3 regions of the Lysinibacillus sp. NPDC093688 genome follow, and region 1 is predicted to be linked to each of the others. Evidence: riboswitches for the same ligand, from Rfam matches in the RefSeq annotation. Region 1 holds a riboswitch; each other region holds the start of a gene.
What was found. Region 1 has a riboswitch for cobalamin ahead of ACQKN2_RS22380 ((2Fe-2S) ferredoxin domain-containing protein). Riboswitches for the same ligand answer to the same signal wherever they lie in the genome.

Region 1 (4,291 bases):
ATATGGAATCGAATCGGTTTTTTCTCCGTAACAGAAATCACAAGCCTTTAACGACAGTACGTCACCAATTGGTGTTAGTAAAAAGCCCACTTCACGAAGCTTTGCTGTAATTACCTCAGGCTCAGCCGTTGGAATTTTCAAATGAATTTGATGGTCAGGTGTATACTCCATCGTTCCTTCCTCACCAACTACCTCAGCTAATGTCATCATTTGTTGAGGAGTAAAAAACTTATTGGCTACCCCTGGACTAACAGCTAATTCAAAAATGGATTCGATTTTTTGTTGAACAAGCTTAGGTGAACTCTTCACAGCGCTCGTTCCCTTCACCATTGCCAGAGCTGCTGTTGCCAATTCAAGTGATGATTTTTTAAGCTTTGGTTCTGGTGTTATAGCTAAACTGGGTTTTATACGATTCGCATTGGGATCTGTCGCAAAATCATTCCGCGCTGCCCCTGTTTCCTGATTCATGGCCCATGGTTCATTTTCTTCCTTCAGTCGTTGATGTGGTCGTAACGGCTGTTTTTCTTCACCAAGTGTATATTTGCGCTGATAACCACGTGGTGTGATCATTTTATTGTCGTAGAAAAATGTTGTTGAATTCCCGATAATAACGGTTGTTAACATGCCGATATCATGTTCGAGCATTTCTGCTAAAGTCGTCATCGTAATTTCCTGACGATCACGATACGCGCTTTTCACAAGACCAACCGGTGTATCTGGCGAACGATATTCTAATAATATTCGTTGTGCCTCTACGATTTGTCTCGTACGACGTCCACTTTTTGGGTTATAAAGCGCAATCACAAAATCCGCCATTGCTGCGGCTTCTACTCGCTTTTCAATTAAATTCCAAGGAGTTAAATGGTCACTTAAACTAATGGTACAGGCGTCATGCATAATTGGAGCACCTAGTAAACTTGCACACGAATTAATAGCAGAAATACCTGGAACAATTTCTACCTCGATACCAGTGGCTTCTGTCCAGCCAAGCTCTATTAATACCTCATACACTAATCCGGCCATTCCATAAACACCGGCATCACCGCTGGAAATAACCGATACGATACTTCCTGCCTCTGCTTGACGTACCGCTTCCTGTGCACGTGAAACTTCCTCTGTCATACCAGTGCTAATAATCGACTTTGCACTAACTAAATCCTGAATAAGCTCAACATAGGTTTTATAACCAATGATCATATGACTTTGTTGTAGTGCCTCTACAGCACGAGTCGTAATATGTTTAAAGTCTCCAGGGCCAAAGCCAACTACGAAAATCTTCCCTTTTTGCGCCATTTTGTTACCCCTCTTTCACCTTTTCAATACCTTTAATGGCTGTTGTTTGTGCTGTACGTTGTAACGAACCTTCACGTAAAGTAAAGACATGTTCATTTAGTAACGATTCATGATTTAAATCTTGTACAAGTGCTCTCCCATGCTCCGTTGTCGGAACACGGTACCAATTCCCCTGAGGATAAGCAATGACAACACAAGCATCCTTACACCTGCCGTTACAGCGAGTTCTTGTCGTATGTATTTCCTTATCAAGTGCCAGTAACTGTATTTCATCACGAATTGCCTGAGTAATGTCCTCAGCATCTTTTTTCATACAGCTACTACCATTGCATATAAAAAGATGTGTTTTCATCCCCTCTAAATTCCAAGTTGTCATAAATTTTCTCCCTTCATTTGCTTTTAGGAAAAAGAAAAACCTTTACTCTAGACGAAGAGTAAAGGTTTGTAGAAGCCCAAAAAAACGAATATAGATATGTACTCGCTTTCGCTTCAACTTCTCCCTCCGAAAAGTTTGCATGCATCATCACATAAGCAGGTTTCCTGACTTAAGCTTCCTTTTACTTTCGCGCCTTCCTAGTTTTCACTAGTGGCATCCGCGATTTCATCAGCTATTACAGTAGCGGGGGCTGTATCGGACTCTCACCGATTTCCCTATTATCTTGAAAATATTCAAGCACTTATGGATGTTTTATATGAATTTGTCGTTTTTTTATAAAATTAAAAACTGTTTCTATCATAGCTTATTTTTTTAAAATTTCAATATTTCTTTCTTAATTTGTGACATTTTCATTAATTTTTTAAAGAAAAATATGACATTTCTATTCTATTTATCTAAATTTTCGACATAAACACTCAATTAAAAATTTTTTCATAAAAAGTATAGCATATATATGGAAAATCATGTTACACTTTGTCGTGAAATCTCACAACTTCATCTTTTTTCGGTGCGAATTGTTCATCATTTCGCTTAAAAGGGAAGCCGGTTCAAGTCCGGCGCGGTCCCGCCACTGTACTAGGGAGTTTTATAGATAATGTCACTGTCCAAAGGATGGGAAGGCCTATAAAACGTTGAACTAAAGCCAGGAGACCTGCCGAAAAATATGTGATCGTTTCAACCTACGAGGATGGGTGTGCGGCTTAGCAGATTAGAATTTTATTTGCATTTTTTAGCTATGCACTTTTCCAATACCGGAAAAGTGTTTTTTTTCGCATACTAATTCGAAAAATTTTAATGTGAGGAGGAGAGATTTTTGAAATTCTCAGGTTGGAAGCTTAGTTATTTCTTATTGGCATTTTTATTCGTGCCAGATCGTGCATTTGCGATGCATATTATGGAGGGCTTTTTGCCAATCGAATGGGCGATTTTTTGGTGGGTCGTATCAATTCCTTTTATTATTTTAGGATTACGTTCTATTCGTAAAACCATTGATGAAAATCCTGAAACAAAAATGATATTAGGACTATCGGGTGCCTTTGCCTTTGTGCTATCAGCCTTAAAAATCCCTTCTGTAACGGGTAGTTGTTCGCATCCGACAGGGGTTGGACTTGGGACAGTTCTTTTTGGACCATTAGCGATGAGTGTTATCGGGACAATCGTATTATTATTCCAATCTTTACTTTTAGCACATGGTGGGCTTACAACATTAGGGGCAAACACCTTTTCCATGGCCATTATGGGCCCTATTATCGCTTACTATGTATTTAAAGGCTCACAAAAAATGGGACTGTCGTTTTCAGTAGCAGTCTTTTTAGCAGCAATGCTTGGTGACTTAGGTACATATATTGTCACTTCTGTACAATTAGCTCTTGCCTTCCCTTCTGAGGTCGGAGGCTTTATGGCTTCATTCACAAAGTTTTCTAGTATTTTTGCATTAACACAAATTCCTCTTGCTGTTAGTGAAGGCATTTTAACAGTGATTGTTATGAACTTCTTGAAAAAATACAATGTGAGTGAATTAAAAGCTTTACGTGTTTTCTCAGCAAAGGAGGCTCACTAACATGAAAAAAAATTTATTGCTCTTAGCAATTGTTGTGTTGTTAGCAATCATTCCCCTCTTCATTCAAAAAGGCGCAGATTTTGAAGGTGCTGATGGTGAAGCGGAGGCAGCAATCGGTGAAATAGATGCTAACTACGAGCCATGGTTTGAAAGCTTATGGGAGCCACCAAGTGGTGAAATAGAAAGTTTATTATTCGCACTACAAGCTGCTATTGGAGCCGGATTTATCGGCTATTTCATCGGCTTAATGCGTGGTAAACATAAAGAAGGTTAAGAGATGTTACTTATTGATAAGTATGCTTATATGAATAAACTAGCGTCTGTTCATCCGCTAGAAAAAATGACGCTATCCCTTGGTCTGCTTCTACTGTCGCTTATCATGAGAGATGAACGAATTTCACTCATTACATTTATTGTGATGAGTGCTTTTATCATTTCAGGTGCAAAAATCCCTGCTAAATATTACGCAAAATTACTATTGCTACCCGGATTTTTTTTATTATCGAGCCTAGCATCCATTTTAATTTCTATAGCGCCAGCAACAAGCACGCTACCTCCAACTATTTGGTCATTTTCTCTTTATCATTGGACAATATTTGTTGGCAGTGCGAGCTTACTGACAGCGCAACAGCTTTTTTTCATCGTCCTTGGCAGCATTAGCTGTTTGTATTTTTTAATTCTCACGACATCAGTACAATCTATTTGTTACGTCTTGCGACAATGGCGACTGCCCACTTTATTTGTTGAGCTACTAGAACTAACGTATCGTTTTATTTTTATCTTTTTAGACAGTATGCAAAAAATTCATCTTGCTCAGCAGGCACGTCTAGGATACAGCTCCCCTATGCAGTGGCTTCGCTCGGTCTCAATGCTGATTGCTGCTTTATTTGTCGAGATGTTCCAACGAAGTCGTGAGCTAACCAATGCGATGGAAGCACGTGGTGGCGAAACGGTCTATTGGCAGGAGAAGGTTAGCTATAACACGAAAAACTGGCTAGGTA
Region 2 (4,291 bases), on a different contig from region 1:
TACATATTATGGGTGTCATCCAACTCGAGGTGCTTATCGAAGTGCTTCATACGCGCTTCTCGCTAGACATTTCATTTAGCGAACCACAGATTTTGTATATGGAAACGATCGCCACAACTGTGACAGGCTATGGTCATTTTGAGCCATTAAAACATTACGCAGAAGTCCATTTATTGATGGAGCCAAATACACGCGGTACCGGCAATACATTTGTCAACGCATGCCACGCGGATGATTTATCAGTTGGACATCAACGACTCATTGAAAAACATTTATTCGAGCGCGATCATCATGGGCTGTTAACCGGTTTCCCCGTGACAGATATTCGCTTCACGCTCTTAACGGGTCGCGCACATATTAAACATACTGAAGGGGGCGACTTCCGTGAAGCAACATTCCGTGCATTGCGGCAAGGGCTGGAACAAGCAGAAAATGTATTACTAGAGCCATATTACCGCTTTAAGCTTAAGGCCTCTAGTGATTTTATAGGTCGCATGATGACCGACATTCAGCAAGCTGCCGGTACATTTGACGCGCCCATCATAACTGAACATGATGCGATTGTAACCGGTCGCGCCCCTGTCTCAACATTTATGAACTACAGTACAACCTTTGCCGCCTACACCAATGGAAAGGGCGTACTCTCACTACAATTTGATGGCTACGATGCGTGTCACAATACAGAAGACATTATTGAGCAAATTGGCTACGATAAGAACGCCGATCCTGAATATTCATCCTCTAGTATTTTTTGCGCAAAAGGCAAGGGCTACTCCGTTCCATGGCACGAGGCACAAGCAGCGATGCATTGTATTGACTAAATTTTTAAAAACAGGACATGATTTGTTAGATCAATGTCCTGTTTTTCATGTTTCGTGGGTATTATCTTGTCTCGCGCGGGTATTTACCTTTCTTCCGCGGGTATTCTTGCCTTCCGCGGGTATTTGCTTTCCTTCCGCGGGTATTTCCTCTGCTATCGCGGGTATTTGCCTTTCTTCCGCGGGTATTCTTGTCTCGCGCGGGTATTTGCTTTCCTTCCGCGGGTATTTCCTCTGCTATCGCGGGTATTTGCCTGCCTTCCGCGGGTATTCTTGCCTCGCGCGGGTATTGCTTTCATTCCGTGGGTATTTCCTCTGCTATCGTGGGTATTTACCTTTCTTCCGCGGGTATCTTTGCCTCGCGCGGGTATTTGCTTTCCTTCCGCGGGTATTCTTGCCTTCCGCGGGTATTTGCTTTCATTCCGCGGGTATTTCCTCTGCTATCGCGGGTATTTGCCTGCCTTCCGCGGATATTTCCCCTGCTATCGCGGGTATTCATCTTCACTCCGCGCATATTTAATTCACAAAGCTTGTATCATTTTCCGTGCCTGTTTGAAAATGCGGTATGAAGGTTCCACAACAACGTAGCTATGGGAATGAGAGAAATCCATTAAAACCTTGCCAGGTCTACTTTTCAAAAGTTGTAAATTATCAATCAGTTCGAGCAATAGTTCATGACCGTTACCACGTGGGTGCCAGTTTAAATGATAATCATTTAGTTCCTTCACCGCTTTTAAAAATTGATGATACTCTCGCTCTACAAAATTAATCAGTTGTTTATTTTTATGAGCTACTCGTGATAAATCGTCTAAATATACTTCATAAAAACGCATCACTATCGAGCACAATAAATCATTCACCCGAGCAGCACTTAGTATTGGCTTAGGAGCATGGGAAAGTCGCTCTATATTTGGTTTTGCACGAGTCGAATCAATGCGTGTAATTAAATGATACTGCTCTCCATTCACCTCGTACACAATTGGATTTGTCGGCATATACATCATAAAATCATTTGTTTTTGTTTTTAGTTGATCTGTAATAGTCGCCTTTGCAAAAAGGTGGCCATTAAAACTTTCATTTTGAATCCAAATAATATCTTTGTTATATAAAATTTTATCAAACAATCGTTCATTACTAATAAGATTGCTAGCTATTAATTGATCGACAAGTGATTCTACAACCATTCTTGTGGTAGCTTTCTTGGCAACCTCAGTGCGTGGCTGCTTACAAATTTTCATTTCTACATATTGCGATTCCTGTGCTGTACATTCATGAATATTCGTCATAATTCCATCCTCTTTTCGTACATATTTTCCAAAACGGAAGTCTTCTTTCGCATAAAAAAAGGATCTCCTACAATTAGAGGAAATCCTTCATTCTATCTTTTTCATTCATCACATAATGTCAAATTATACCCAAGAATAAAAGAACTGCCTTGAAAGCGATTACCTTCTTTTATTTTGGGCGTTTGACGTACAGTGACGAACAGAGCATTCTGTTTTGTCAACATGCCACCTCCTATTCCTCGTAGGGTTATGGTGTGTACTCATAATAGGCAGGTATCCTGACTCATGATCATCGCTACCTTTCCCCTTCCCGTCGTTAAACAGTGGTATATGAAAAGTCGCTCACATTTACAGTTGCGGGACAGTGTTGGATTTGCACCAACTTCCCTTTTAAGTAAATTGCACGCAATTTACACCTATTACTCCACGCTATTCAGTTGTTAAGAAACTGGAAAATACCAATTCCCTTACTATTAATTGTAAAGTACTGTATTTTCAAAGTCAATTGAGTCTGGGATCTTATGACAACTCAGGAGCTTTTCGTAAATTACTTGCTTGTTCATATGAAAATGCAAGTTTTATTAAAACATCTTCACTAAATGCAGTCCCTGCGAAAGTTATGCCAAACGGTCTGCCATTTTTCATATACCCTGCTGGGACGGCAATAGACGGATATCCAGCTTTCGCGCTAATTGTCGAGCCTATATATGATGGAAACATAATCGCATCTAAGTCATATTTTTTTAATGTATAATCGATTCCTTGTTCTTGAGAAAAATACAAATCCTCTAATTTGGCATTTAAGTATTCAGAATCTCTTAACGTGTTCGGTAATTTCTCTCTCGATTCCAATTTATCCTGCCCATATTTTAACGACTTTTCTTCCGATAGTTTATTAAATTGAATTAACTCAGAAATAGAATGTACAGGAATGTGAGAAGGTAGATTTACAAGGAAATTATTTAAACTATGCTTAAATTCATATTGCGGTACTGCCCATTTCCAGTCCCTATGGAAAGAAGGAATATCGATGTCTTCAAAAATAATGGCTCCTTGCTCTCTTAAAACCTGAATTGCCTTATTAAAAAGGGTTTCGTCATATTCCTCTGACTCATAATAAGTTTTGGAGGCATTCGTATAAACACCGATTCTAGCACCCTTTAATCCTGTAGCTTCTAAAAAGATTGAGTAATCTTGATGTATCCTTCCTTCGCTTTTATATGTAGCAACGTCGTCTTGATCTACATCCGTTAATACGCCCAATAAAATAGCTGCATCTGTAACCGTTCTTGCCATTGGCCCTGCTGTGTCTTGAGAGTATGTAAACGGAATAATGCCCTGTCGACTAATGAGCCCAACAGTCGGTTTTATGCCGACTACTGAATTTGTAATAGCAGGACTTAAAATCGAGGCATCTGTCTCCGTTCCAATTGATAGAACAGCAAAATTCGATGCCACTGCTACCGCCGACCCCGAGCTGGATCCTCCAACATAAAGTTCTGGATCTCCATAAGGATTAAGTGTTTGCCCACCTCGAGAACTATACCCCGCCCACATCGTACTCGACATACCGTTCGCTAATTCAGTCATATTTGCTTTCCCTAAAATAACAGCCCCCGCTTCACGGAGTTTTTTTACTAGATATGCATCCTGCTCAGCTAAATAGTTTTCTAACGCTATTACGCCTGCACTAGTATGCATAAAATCTTTCGTTTCGATATTGTCTTTTAAAACAACCGGAATTCCGTGTAGAGGTCCTCTAACCCCTTTTGTCACTCTTTCCTCATCTAATGCTTCAGCAATAAATATCGCTTCAGGATTAATTTCAAGCATAGAATTAATTCTCTGACCATCTTGATCATACTTAGCAATTCTGTGTAAATAATACATAGTTAATTCTTTTGATGTGATCTCACCATGTTCCTTAGCTACCTGAATATCAATTACTGACAATTCTTCTCTAAGAAAGCTATTAAAATTTATCCCCATTTAGTTTCCCACCCTTCTTTACTCATCACAAAACGGCATTCAAATTTTTAGCGAGGTTCTATAAATATATTAACATAAATTCTAAAATAACCCAGACTTTAACAGATCGGTTATAATGTATGTAAAACGGTTTAGACCTTATCGTATCGGTAATTGTATAATCAATCTCTTCTGTTATACATTTACCATCTAATAATC
Region 3 (4,291 bases), on a different contig from region 1:
ACCTCCATGGCAAAAGTCAATTTCGTAGGTGCTACAGTGCGCTTAAAGTATGTCGCTGGACAGAATGCTCAAAACGAGCCCCTGTTCACAACAAAAACGTACCGCAATTTGAACAGCTCGCATACGGCAGAGGATTTAGTAGCTGTAGCAAATGCCATTGCAAGTCTATCTTCACACGCACTAGACAGCATTGTAAAACAAGAAACGACAGATTTATCCTAAGGGGGGGAAAGGTATGACACAAGTTTTAGAGCTGCAATTTGAAACAGCAGCAGGGAAAACAGCATCATTTACGATAGATGCACCGAAGCCAAAGGTAACAGCGGAAGAAATTCAAAAGGTCATGCAAACGATCATCGCTAAAAACGTTTTTGATGGACAAGCTGGCGCTCTGGTTGGGATGAGTGGGGCTCGCATCGTTGATCGTCAAGTAACAGAATTTGATTTAGAGGTCGAATAACCAAGAAATGGTCTTTGCAGAGTACTGCAAGGACCATTTTCAGCAATATTAGACTTATTCATCTAGCAGCGGAGGAGGGACCAACATGGAACAATGGTTAAACATGATATCGGATATCGGTTTTCCTATCTTAGTGTCGTTTTATTTACTGCACCGAGTAGAAGTGAAATTAGATGCAATTCATGATGCACTTGTTTCCTTAAAGTGAAATCGATTTCACAAAGATGTACGAAAGCTGTCACTTGAGTGTCCTTGTCAATATTTACATCGTACGATAGGATGGGGATAGTGTAAGTAGGGAGCGTGTTAAAGATGAGAAATAAAATAATTGGACTTGTTCTACTTTTTGCATTTGCAGCTGTGCTTAGTGCGTGTGGAAATTCAAAATTTAAAGCAGATTATAGCTTGGAATTACCAGATTTTGAACATGTCAATCAACGTGGAGACAAAGTTTCTTTAGAGAGTTTAAAAGGAAAACCATGGATTGGTATGTATATTTTCACGAATTGTACTTCAATTTGTCCACCAATGTCTTTTAATATGACGCAAGTTCAAGAGAAGCTGAAGAAAAAAGGTGTGGAAGATTATAATATTGTTGCGTTTTCAGTTGATCCTGACGTTGATAAACCAGAAGTATTAGCTGATTATTTGAAAAAATATAATGTTCCAGATAAATCAAAATGGAATCTACTTACTGGTTATTCACAAAAATATATCGAGCAGTTCGCTGTAAAATCAACAAAAATAATCGTCAGAAATGATCCTAACAGCGACCAAGTCGTCCATGGAAATCAATTTTTCTTAGTCGATAAAAATGGTGTAATTGTAAAAATGTATTCAGGATATGCAGAGAATCCAGAGGATGTCCCTATTGACACGATTGCGTCAGATATAGAAACATATATTGATGAAAATTTATAATGGATAGAAGGAAACCGTCTCGATTAATGAAGAGACGGTTTTTTTTGTTGAAATATAATCTTTTATAATTGTAGCCTCGTTTATAGTGTAGAAGGAGGGAAAGATTTTGTCTGATACAGAATATTTAGAGCAACTAATGGAGCTACATACAGATCATTTATTTCGAATCGCGTACTACTAAATGGCACTTCGTATTCTGTTTATATTAAAATAGTAGAAAAGGGGATGGGGGGTTCAACAATGACGATAGCGCAAACGTATTTAAATGTTGTCCAAAAAAGATTTAAAAATGTCAAAGAGCTAGGCGATAAAACACTCGACCAACTGGAAGAGGACCAATTGCACTGGGCGTATAATGAAGATTCAAACAGTATCGCAGTGATTGTGAAGCATGTTAGTGGGAATATGATTTCACGCTGGACCGATTTTTTAACGACAGATGGTGAGAAGGCAACGAGAAATCGTGATGATGAATTTACGGATAGCCTTCAGACAAAAGAAGAGGTTATGGCAGTATGGGAAAAGGGCTGGCAAGTATTTTTAGATGCATTACAAAAATTAACGGAAGCTGATTTACAAGGGTTTGTAACGATAAGGGGAGAACAGCATTCCGTGATAGATGCGATTGAAAGACAAATGGCTCATTATTCACAACATGTCGGTCAAATCGTATACATCGCTAAGCAAGTAAAAGGTTCACAGTGGCAAACACTAAGTATTCCAAAGGGACAATCTCAGATTTTTACAGAATCAATGTTAAAAAAACATCAACAATAGAAGTGTAGCCATCTCACTAGTGTGTGGTGGCTTTTTTTTCTTTAGAAATCTCAAAACTTTATTATATTCAGAAAATAAAATTGACGTGTATCTTTGAAGCGTGTTATGTTTAATACTAATTTAATATGGTTCATTACAAGTTTGAGTGAAAAAATTTTTTCACTTAATTTAAAGGAAAATGGGTGTAAATCCCATGCTGTCCCGCAGCTGTAAATGAGGAGTTTTGTTTCAAATACCACTGAGTAAGTACTTGGGAAGGTGAAGCAAAATGAAGATTCATAAGCCAGAATGCCTGCTTGTAGTAAGATTCATTGTAGATCTACGAAAGATAGGGAGATGGATGGAAGGCTTTTAAAAATGAGTTTTTCTATCCTTATTCACGTGGAATAAGGATTTTTTTTATGCATTTTTTCTAATCTTAGTAATTTATATCAAAGTGAGGTGCAAATAAAGCGATACTTTAAGTTTCAAGTTAGAAGTTTGGTGGAGAAACATATATATTTCAATTTTCTAACACCCAAGAATAGACAGGAGCAATCATAATGATATTTTTTAAAAAATTATTACCTTTCATTCTAATACTGATGTTAACGATTTTAGCAGGCTGTTCAAGCTCGAGTGAAGGTAATGGAAGTAAAACTTCTAACAAAAATAATAACGAAGGAAAAATGATAACAGTTGGCTGGCCGCTAGATATAGGGCCTTTAAATCCTCATACCTATTTACCAAACCAAATGACTGCGCAAGCAATGGTATATGAATCATTGGTAGAATATAACGATGATGGGACAATATCGCCTAAATTAGCGGAGAGCTGGGAAATTTCTGACGATAAAACAGCTTACATATTTCATCTTAGACAAGATGTAAAATACTCTGATGGGACAGCCTTTAATGCAGATAATGTTATTCGTAATTTTAATGCAGTTTTAGCAGATCGTGATACACACTCCTGGATGGGGATGGTGAATCATATTGTAGAAGTTGTGAAAGAAGACGACTATACAATTCGTTTACAGTTAGATGCACCTTATTACCCCGTATTAAATGAATTGGCTTTTGTTCGACCATTTCGCTTTTTAGGGGATAATGGATTCCCTGAGGGAGATACAACTAATAAAGGTATTAAAGCTCCGATTGGAACTGGTCCATGGGTATTAACCGAATACAAAAAAGATCAATATGCACTTTTTAGCCGCAACGAACATTATTGGGGTGAAAAGCCACTGGTAGACAAAGTAAAAGTGAAAATTATTCCAGATTCAGAATCTATTTCACTGGCATTCGAAAATGAAGAATTAGACTTAATTTATGGTCGAGGCATTATTAGCTTAGATAACTACACTTTCTTAAAAGACAGCGGTCAATACAAAACGGCTGTATCTGAACCTTTATCTACACGTGCTTTACTTTTTAATACACAATCTGGTCCTTTAGCAGAATTAAAAGTACGTCAGGCTATTCAATACGCAGTTAACAAAAAACAAATGGTTGAAAGTATTACCCATGGTACAGAAAAAGTTGCCAATACACTGTTTTGGGATGCTATTCCATATGCCAATATTGAGTTAAAACCAATACTTTTTAATGCAGAAAAAGCCGAGCAATTATTAGATGAAGCAGGTTGGGCATTAAAAAATGGTGATAAAATCCGTTCCAAAAATGGGCAACCTCTTAAATTAGATTTAATCTATATTGCAACAGATGCTATCCAAAAACCAATGGCAGAAATAATGCAAGGGGAATTAGCAAAAATAGGCGTTCAATTAAACCTTGAAGGCGCTGATGTAATGGTAGGGCTCCAAAAATTAATGGATAATCAAGTAGATATTAATTTTTGGCGCACAAATGGCCCGCCAACAGACCCACACAGCTTTGCAAACGAATCAGCAACACCGAATGCAAATGGCGTTTATGAAGCGAAATTAGGCCTAGATAACGCAGCGCAAATTGATGGCAAAATACATCAATTATTAATTGGTACAGATGAAGCTGAACGTGTGCAATTGTATAAAGATATTTTAACAATGTTCCATGACCAAGCATTATTCTATCCAATTTCATATGAAACGAATAACGTTATTTACCATAAATATATGAAAGATTTTAATCCCCGTGCATCTGAATACGATA

Region 2: linked by a shared signal. The riboswitch ahead of ACQKN2_RS09820 (hypothetical protein) and the one ahead of ACQKN2_RS22380 ((2Fe-2S) ferredoxin domain-containing protein) in region 1 are both predicted to bind cobalamin.
Region 3: linked by a shared signal. The riboswitch ahead of nikA (nickel ABC transporter substrate-binding protein) and the one ahead of ACQKN2_RS22380 ((2Fe-2S) ferredoxin domain-containing protein) in region 1 are both predicted to bind cobalamin.

The regions. Positions count from the first base shown of each region.
Region 1 covers NZ_JBNNUX010000045.1:15,433-19,723, forward strand. The annotation lists gene cobJ (precorrin-3B C(17)-methyltransferase) at 1-1,293, opposite strand, end outside; gene ACQKN2_RS22380 ((2Fe-2S) ferredoxin domain-containing protein) at 1,298-1,669, opposite strand; cobalamin riboswitch at 1,806-1,989, opposite strand; cobalamin riboswitch at 2,219-2,403, shown strand; gene ACQKN2_RS22385 (energy-coupling factor ABC transporter permease) at 2,544-3,290, shown strand; gene ACQKN2_RS22390 (energy-coupling factor ABC transporter substrate-binding protein) at 3,292-3,564, shown strand; gene cbiQ (cobalt ECF transporter T component CbiQ) at 3,568-4,291, shown strand, end outside.
Region 2 covers NZ_JBNNUX010000009.1:92,792-97,082, forward strand. The annotation lists gene ACQKN2_RS09815 (GTP-binding protein) at 1-821, shown strand, start outside; gene ACQKN2_RS09820 (hypothetical protein) at 1,340-2,104, opposite strand; cobalamin riboswitch at 2,356-2,539, opposite strand; gene ACQKN2_RS09825 (amidase family protein) at 2,624-4,093, opposite strand.
Region 3 covers NZ_JBNNUX010000001.1:104,927-109,217, forward strand. The annotation lists gene ACQKN2_RS00500 (DUF1659 domain-containing protein) at 7-222, shown strand; gene ACQKN2_RS00505 (DUF2922 domain-containing protein) at 236-460, shown strand; gene ACQKN2_RS00510 (YvrJ family protein) at 546-668, shown strand; gene ACQKN2_RS00515 (SCO family protein) at 773-1,381, shown strand; gene ACQKN2_RS00520 (DUF1572 family protein) at 1,622-2,158, shown strand; cobalamin riboswitch at 2,279-2,472, shown strand; gene nikA (nickel ABC transporter substrate-binding protein) at 2,701-4,291, shown strand, end outside.